Regions from separate parts of the Pseudomonas versuta genome, predicted to be linked through region 2. Evidence: riboswitches for the same ligand, from Rfam matches in the RefSeq annotation. Region 2 holds a riboswitch; the other holds the start of a gene.

Region 1 (4,357 bases), 1.4 Mb from region 2:
GCCAGCCCGCAGATGCCATTGCGTGAACGGCCGCTGGCCAATCTGGTCAATGATCCAAAACTCAATGCACCCGAGTGCCTGACACCGGGTTGAGATACGATGCGGGCCATCTTTATGGAGAGTTTCGATGGGTAAGTTAGCGGTAGTGTGCGCGGTGGGCGCCGGGGTATTGCTCGCAGGTTGCCAGGCAGTAAATACCACCAGTGGTGGCGCGGTAGGGATTGAACGCAAGCAGTACATGTTCAGCATGCTGTCGAGCCAGCAAGTGGATCAGATGTATGCGCAGTCCTACCAGCAGACCGTCTCAGAGGCGAACAGCAAAGGTGCACTGGACAAGACCAGCGCCAACGCCAAGCGTTTGCAGGCCATTGCCAACCGCCTGATTGCCCAGGCCCCGGTTTTTCGCCCGGATGCCGCGCAATGGAACTGGGAAGTCAATCTGGTCAAGAGCGACGAACTCAACGCCAACTGCGGCCCTGGCGGCAAGATCATCTTCTATAGCGGGATCATTGATCAGCTCAAGCTCAGTGACGACGAAATCGCTGCGATCATGGGGCACGAAATTGCCCACGCCTTGCGTGAGCACGGGCGCGAATCCATGTCCAAAGCCTATGGTGTCGAGATTGCCAAGCAGGGCGCAGGCGCATTGTTGGGGTTGGGGCAGGACAGCCTGCAACTGGCCGATACAGTGGTCAACTACAGCCTGACGTTGCCCAATAGCCGCAGTAATGAAAACGAAGCCGATCTGATTGGCCTGGAACTGGCTGCCAGGGCGGGCTACAACCCGAATGCGGCGATTACCCTGTGGCAGAAAATGGCCAAGGAATCCCAAGACGCGCCGCCTGAATTCATGAGCACTCACCCGGCCTCCAGCAGTCGTATTGCCGCCTTGCAAGCCGCTATCCCCAAAGTGCTGCCCTTGTACGAGCAAGCGCCGAAGACCTGATAAGGTTCAGGCCGGGCTTTCTCTGCAGGAGTCTGGCTAGCCAACGATTGTATCCATGCGGTTAGACAGTCAGACCGCAGTGTTCGCATCGCTGGCAAGCCAGCTCCCACAATTGAGAGATTGCAGCAAGGTTTCGACCGGGCTTTGCTTGTGGGAGCCTGGCTCGCCAGCGATTGCATGGATGGGGTCTGCATCGCTGGCAAGTCAGTTCCTGCTGCAATCAGTGGCCGTTACACCCAGCCACTGATAGCCATGGCCTTGTACACCGCCACTATCGCCAGCACGAAGAACGCAGTCGCGGCCAGTCGGCGGATCAGGGTCAGCGGCAGTTTGTCGGCCGCAAAGTTACCCGCCAATACCACCGGCACGTTGGCAATCAGCATGCCCAGGGTGGTGCCGATAATCACCAGCCACAGATCCGGGTATTGCGCAGCCAGCATCACGGTAGCCACCTGGGTCTTGTCACCCATTTCAGCGATGAAGAAGGTAATCAGGGTGGTGATGAAAGGGCCGTACTTGCGAGCTGTACTGGCCTCATCGTCGTCCATCTTGTCCGGGACCAGGGTCCACAGCGCCGTGGCGGTGAAGCTCGCGGCGAGCACCCAGTGCAACATCACATCGGTGAAGAACGTGCTGAACCAGGCGCCCACGGCACCGGCTGCCGCATGGTTGGCGAGGGTCGCCACCACGATGCCGGCGATGATCGGCCAGGGTTTGCGAAACCGTGCGGCGAGAATGAGCGCGAGCAGTTGCGTCTTGTCACCGATTTCGGCCAAGGCAACGATTGCGGTAGGAACGAGTAAGGAATCAAGCATCATCAGGTAGTTTTCCAGGGGCGGGTCGACACGGCTATGACACGTACAGCCTCCCCGCCCCGGGTAAGGTGTTCGTGTCATAGGTCTTGTCAAACCCCGGTCCGTCTGTGCGGACACCTGGGTCGCATGCACCATGGTCTGTTGACCAAGTATGTTGACGCATGCCGGACGAGCGCGGTGCTCGTGGGAGACTACTCCCCTAGGACGGAGCGGATTCTGCCTAGGCAAATCCGATCCGGCAAGCCCTTATTTTGCTTTTCTGTCAGCGGCGTTTGGCGCTGTAAATCCGGAAACCCTGGCCTTGCGCCTTGACCGTACAGTGCCCGAACTGCTCTTCGATCAGTGGCTGGTAGCGCAGGAAGCTATTGGCCACAAGACGAAGTTCGCCACCCGTTTTCAGATGTTTGACTGCTTTTTGCAGCAGGTTTTCTGTGGCGTGGTAATCGGTATGGACTCCGACGTGAAACGGCGGATTACTCAGGATCGAGTTCAGCCCCATCGGCGCCGCATCAATCCCGTCTCCGGTAATGACCTCGGCTTCCAGACCGTTCGCGGCGAGGGTCAGACGACTGCTGGCGGTGGCAAAGGCATCCACATCGAGCAAGGTGACGGTGTTGTGCGGGTAGCGCCGCTTGACTGCCGCACCCAGCACCCCGGCGCCGCAGCCGAAGTCCAGCACGTGGCCGCTGGGCAGTTTGTCCAGGTGTTCCAGCAGCAGGGCACTGCCTCGGTCCAGACGGCCATGGCTGAACACGCCCGGCAGGCTGACAACTTTCAACGGGCCTTCGGCCAGCGGCAACTCGTAATGCTGGGCGAGGTCGGCGAGCACAGGAGCTGTTGGCGCATTGAGCACCGTGACTTGCCACAACTGGCAGTGGCGCGCGCTGTCGAGCTTGCGCGGCTTGCCAAACGGGATCAGCTGTTTGGATGCGCCTTCGATGCCGCCCTTCTTTTCACCCACCAGAAAGACGTCCGCGCCGGGCAGGCGGGCCGCCACAGCGTTGAGCAGATAATCGGCCAGTTCCTTGGACTTGGGCAGAAACACCACGGCGGTATCGAACGCGCGCTCTGGCAGTTCAATGCCGAAATGCACGCGTCCTTCAAAGCGGGCATCGAGGGTGGCCTGGTCGCCAGCGTGCCAGCACCAGCCATGGGCATTTGGCAGTTCGCCGAGCAATTCGTCAGCCGGCAAACCTACCAACAGCAACGAGCCTTGAAAGTATTCAGGCTGACGAAGCAGTACTTCACTGCGCGGATCCATAATCTGCTCCTCAAAAAGGGCCGCAGTCTATCAATTGACGACCCGCAGCGCTGTACCGTTGAAGAAGGCTTTGGCGTTTTGCGCCAGTTGGCCGACGATTCGCTGGCGTGCTTCGCGGCTGCCCCAGGCGCTGTGCGGGGTAATGATCAGGCGCGGGATGTCATCGGCCAGCAGCGGATTGCCGTCGCGTGGCGGTTCAACGCTCAGCACGTCCGTGGCCGCACCGCCTAAATGTCCACTGCGCAGGGCATCGGCCAGGGCTTGTTCATCAATCATGCCGCCGCGGGCGGTGTTGACCACGAACGCTCCCGGCTTGAGCAGGGCCAGTTCACGGGCGCCGATAAAGTTGCGCGTGTGTTCGTTGAGCGGGCAGTGAAAAGTCAGGGCGTCGACCTGTGGCAGCAGTTCATCCAGTGGCAGACGGTCTGCACGGGCCGGGCGACCGGGGATCTGGCCCAGCAAGACGCGCATGCCGAATGCTTCGGCCAGCCGGGCCACAGCGCTGCCCAGCTCACCGTGACCGAACAGGCCCAGGGTCTTGCCCTCGAGTTCGACAATCGGGAAGTCCAGCAAGCAGAACTGACTGGCCTGCTGCCACTGCCCCGCAGTCACGGCTTTGTTGTAGTCGACAAGGCGGGTGGCCAGCGCCAGCAACATCCCCAGAGTGTGCTGGGCCACCGAGGGCGTGCCATAACCCTGGCAGTTGGCGACGGTAATGCCCAGGGCGCGGGCCGCTTGCAGGTCAACGTTATTGGTGCCGGTGGCCGCAACCAGAATCAGCTTCAGTTCGGGGCAGGCCGCGAGAGTCCGCGCGTTGAGCAGGATTTTGTTGCTGATGGCCACGCTGGCGCCTTGCAGACGCTCGATCACGTTATCGGCGTCGGTGTCCGACCACAGCTGCAATTCACTGAAACACTGGCGCAGATGGGCAAGGTCGAGGTCGCCCAGGTCCAGTGAAGTGTGATCCAGGAATACTGCGCGCTGAGTGTTCGTCATCAACTGTACCTTTTGTGCTGTCGAGTGAAGGCGTAATGTGGCGAGCCTAACAGAAGAAACAATTTGTAATGGAGCCGTGCATGTACTGGACAGAATTTTTGACCGTTGCCCTGATTCATCTGCTGGCGGTGGCCAGTCCCGGGCCGGATTTTGCCGTGGTGGTGCGTGAAAGCGTGACCCACGGCCGCCGCGCCGGGATGTTTACCGCGTTCGGTGTGGGCACGGCAATTTTTGTCCATGTCGGCTATTCGCTGCTGGGGATCGGGATCATTGTCTCGCAGTCGATTGTGTTGTTTAACGCCCTTAAATGGCTGGCAGCTGCCTACCTGCTGTACATCG
Region 2 (4,357 bases):
CGTCTTTTAAAGCACAAACCGGCAACAACACCTAACCTTGATCCAGAACCGGGCACTGCAAATACCTGGCTGAACTTCACCCCTCGGGTGCGGCCATATGTCTCGGTTTTGAATTTCGATGTGCTCCAACTGTCACTGAATAAGTCTATAGAATGCCGCCCCTGTGGTTCGGGCCCGAAGCGTCCAGATGGCGCCTGTTGTGTATGCAACATGGCGCATCAGGGCAGGTCGGATCCCGGGCCTCTCATACCATCGCTAGCGAGTAGTTCACCCCTTAAATGAGCAACCCCACTTCTGCATCCCAGGCTAACTGGCAACCGGTCATCGCACTGGCACTGGCCGCGTTCGTGTTCAATACCACCGAATTTGTCCCGGTCGGGCTGCTGAGCGCGATCGGCGCCAGCTTCGACATGACCACGGCCAGCGTCGGGCTGATGCTCACGATTTATGCGTGGGTGGTGTCGCTGGCCTCGCTGCCCATCATGTTGCTGACGCGAAATGTCGAGCGCCGCAAGCTGCTGCTCATCCTGTTCGGGCTGTTTATCGTCAGTCATGTGCTGTCGAGCCTGGCCACCAACTTCGGCATTTTGTTACTCAGCCGAATAGGGGTAGCGTTGTCTCACGCCCTGTTCTGGTCCATTACCGCCTCCCTGGCCGTGCGTCTGGCCCCCGAGGGCAAGCAGGTTCAAGCCTTGGGTCTGCTCGCCACCGGTACCTCGCTGGCGATGGTGCTGGGGGTGCCGCTGGGTCGTTTGCTCGGTGAAGCCATGGGCTGGCGCACCACGTTTATTGTGATTGCCGGGCTGGCCGGATTGCTGGTGTTCTGGTTGACCCGCACGCTACCGCTGTTGCCGAGCCAGAACTCGGGCTCGCTCAGAAGCCTGCCGATCCTGTTCAAGCGTCCGGCGCTGGTGGCGATCTATGTGCTGACGGCGGTGGTGGTGACTGCGCAGTTCACGGCTTACAGCTACATTGAACCCTTCGTCCAGGGCGTTGCCGGCATGAGTAGCAGCATGGTGACGTTGATCCTGTTGCTGTTCGGCGGTGCCGGAATTATTGGCTCCCTGTGCTTCAGCTGGTTCCACAAGCACAATCCGCAGCGGTTCTTGCTGGGGGCAGTTGGCTTGCTGACGTGTTGCCTGTTGTTGCTGCTGCCTGCCAGCGGCTGGATTGAGTCCCTGGGGGTGCTGAGCATTTTCTGGGGCATGGCGATCATGGGCTTCGGCCTGGCGTTGCAGTCCAAGGTACTGACGCTGGCGCCAGATGCTACAGATGTGGCGATGGCGATGTTTTCGGGGATTTACAACATCGGTATCGGCGGCGGCGCATTGCTGGGCAGTTATGTCGGCGGCCATCTCGGTTTTGCCTGGATCGGCCTGGTGGGCGGCGCGTTGGCTGGCCTGGCGCTGGCCTTTTACAGCTGGTCACTGTATCGCATCAACCGTACTGCCACGGCGGACTGATCAGCACCGGTATCTGACGCAACGCCTGCGTCAGATACCGGTGAGGTTTAAACGGCGCTCAGGTGTTCATAGAGGATCGTTGCACCCACGATAATCAGCACCACGCCACCGACGATTTCCGCGCGCTTGCCCACCAGACTGCCGAGTGCTCGCCCCAGCATGGTGCCGATGATCACCATGGTCATGGTGGCCAGACCGATGGCCCCGGCGGCCATCCAGATATTCACGTCGACAAATGCCAGGCCAACCCCGACCGCCAGCGCGTCGATGCTGGTGGCGATGGCGGTGATCACCAGAATCCAGAATGAGTGCTGCGTCGGTTTCTCTTCGGCTTCTTCTTCATCGGGTTTGACCCCGTTGTAGATCATGTACAGGCCCAGGCCCAGCAGCAGGGTGAAGGCGATCCAGTGATCCCATTGGGTGACATAGCTGCTGGCGGCGTTGCCGATGGCCCAGCCGATCACCGGGGTAATTGCTTCAATCACGCCGAAGATAAGGCCGGTGCGCAGGGCTTCTGTGAAACGTGGTTTGTGCAGGCTGGAGCCTTTGCCGATGGCTGCCGCGAAGGCATCTGTCGACATGGCGAAAGCGAGGAGAATCAGGGCAATCGGGTTCATGTTTATTATCCAGTCGGGCTCAAGACAACGGCATAACACTGTGCGCCCGACTTCAGCACAGGTATGTCGTTGGTCTCGCAAATCCTGACGGATGCCATGGCCACGGCAGGTTGCCGAGAATGTTGACCAGAGCGCCGCCACACGTGTGACGGCCAGCTACTCCCCAAAGAGGCGCGCAGGATAGCAGCTGAATGTGAAAAAAACGTGAAATCCTTGATTGCCCTTGTCTTCTGTAGGAGAGAGCTTGCTCGCGAGCTGTTGGCTGGTCGAAAAGCTCGCTCCTAAAGGTTGCGGTTCAATGGCGCAGGTAGTTGAACCGCGGGTCTTTGAGCCATTCCTGCAATTCGATCTCGGCTTGCTCCAGGGCCGTGCGGTTCAGCAGTTTGCGCAGCAGTGCCACGTTGACTGCTCTTGAGCGCAGGTTGAAGGCCGGGGTGCTGTCGCTGTCGGTCGAGGGCTGGCGCACGCCGAGCTTTTCATACAGTTGCTGCAGGCGGTTTTGCACGCTGCGCAACGACAGGTTGCGACGCTGGGCGATGATCCGGTCTGTCAGGCCCAGGGCGATGTCCTGCAACACTTCGTATTCGGTATCGGTCAGGCCCAGCAACTGGTTCTGGCTCTTTTGCTGCACACCGCGCACTTCGCGATCGATCACGCATTGCTGCTCGATAAACAGGCTGCGCAGCGCCAGACGCAGGCGATCCTCGCTAGCGGTCTTGAGGATGTAGCCGTACGCCGCACCCTCGGGAACGATGCGCGAGATGCCCCGCACGTAGGCTTCGTCGGCATAGTTGGACCAGAACATGATGGAGGTGTGCGGGCGCTCGCGCCAGATCGCCCGTGCGGCTTCGACCCCGGTGCGCTTGGGCATTTGCAGGTCCATGACCACCGAGGCAATGGCAAATTCATGGGCCAGACGCTCGCCGGCCAGACCGTCTTCGGCTTCATGCAGGCGCTCGCATTCCGGCAGCGCGACCTCGATCACTTCCCTGAAAAAGGCGCGATGCACCGGGTCGTCTTCGATCAACAGGATTTCCATGGTGTCTTCTCTACCTATTCGGCCTGCGCTGGCAGTGGCAGGCTGACTTGCACGCAGGTGCCTTTATCATGCGGACCTTTCTCGATCTGCACCTGCGCGCCAAGCAGTTGTGCGCGTATGCGCATGTTTTTGATGCCGCCGGTTTCCAGTCGACTGACGCTGTCCAGCCCGGGGCCGTCGTCAACAATGGTCAGTTGCAAGTGGCTGCCGGAGGCGGTGATTTCGACGATGATCACATTCGGTGCCGCATGCTTGATCGCATTATTGACCGCTTCCTGAATGATCCGGAACAGGGCGATCTGCTGGGGTTCAGCCAGGTCGTTGGCCAGCCCGCCGGTGTTGTCACGCAGGCGCGTGACAATGTTTAAACCGCTGTTGCGAACGCTGCGCAGCAGCAGGTCTTCGAGCCCTTCGACAAAACCGAACAGCTGCAACACGGTAGGTTTGACCGCATCAATGATCAGTCTTAGCTCCTGCATGCTTTCTTGCAGGGCCTGGCCGACCGGGACCAACTCTGTCGCCGGGATCTGCTCCAGCAGTTGCAGGCGGGCAATACGCCGGTGCAGGCGGGTCATGTCGGCCAGGGTCTGGTCGTGAAGGTCCATGCCGATGCGCTGTCGCTCGTTTTCCAGTTCTTCGGTCAGGCGCAGCACACCCAGGCGCAGGCCTTCTTCGCGGGCCCGGATCTGCGCTTCGGCGATTGCCAGGTGCTTGGCCTGTTCGGTCTGGCGCAGGGCATATAGATAAGACGCCAGCAAGTCGGCTACATGCTGGGTGTGGCGCACATCATCGAGGGTGTAGAAGTTGGCAGCGTGGGTTGAGCAACTCAGGGCGCCGATCACTTCTCCCCGGGCACGCAACGGGACGTGCAGGCGGCTGCGTAAATTGGCATCGAAAATCGGGTGATTGAGCGCACCGGGGAACTGGAAGCGTTGGTCATTCATCGCATCATCGCTGAGGATATACGGCTCCATTCCCAGCAACAGCGCGCGGATGGGGCTGCGGGCAATCTCCAGCGGATGAAATGCAAAATCGCTCCAGGAGGTGTGCAAACCCGTTTCGTAGGCCGACAGGTGACTGTCGTCATCCAGCAACAGGCTGACGTCAAGATGATCGTGGGGCAGGATAAAACGGATCTCTTCGGAGACCGCTTCGATCATTGACTGAAAGTCCAGGCGCCCGGCCAGCGCGCGGGAAATCCCGAGAAAATGATGCAATACGTTTTCAGCTGCAATGGG

The links. Region 2 has a riboswitch for manganese ahead of mntP (manganese efflux pump MntP). Riboswitches for the same ligand answer to the same signal wherever they lie in the genome.
Region 1: it holds a riboswitch for manganese, as region 2 does, so the genes downstream of both, AOC04_RS00810 (TMEM165/GDT1 family protein) here and mntP (manganese efflux pump MntP) in region 2, are expected to answer to the same signal.

The regions. Positions count from the first base shown of each region.
Region 1 covers NZ_CP012676.1:173,723-178,079, forward strand. The annotation lists gene AOC04_RS00800 (SOS response-associated peptidase) at 1-93, shown strand, start outside; gene AOC04_RS00805 (M48 family metallopeptidase) at 128-946, shown strand; gene AOC04_RS00810 (TMEM165/GDT1 family protein) at 1,177-1,761, opposite strand; yybP-ykoY riboswitch at 1,853-1,974, opposite strand; gene AOC04_RS00815 (class I SAM-dependent methyltransferase) at 2,024-3,022, opposite strand; gene AOC04_RS00820 (2-hydroxyacid dehydrogenase) at 3,053-4,018, opposite strand; gene AOC04_RS00825 (LysE family translocator) at 4,099-4,357, shown strand, end outside.
Region 2 covers NZ_CP012676.1:1,543,258-1,547,614, forward strand. The annotation lists gene AOC04_RS06925 (sugar transporter) at 279-1,463, shown strand; gene mntP (manganese efflux pump MntP) at 1,511-2,080, opposite strand; yybP-ykoY riboswitch at 2,088-2,260, opposite strand; gene AOC04_RS06935 (response regulator transcription factor) at 2,376-3,119, opposite strand; gene AOC04_RS06940 (GAF domain-containing sensor histidine kinase) at 3,134-4,357, opposite strand, start outside.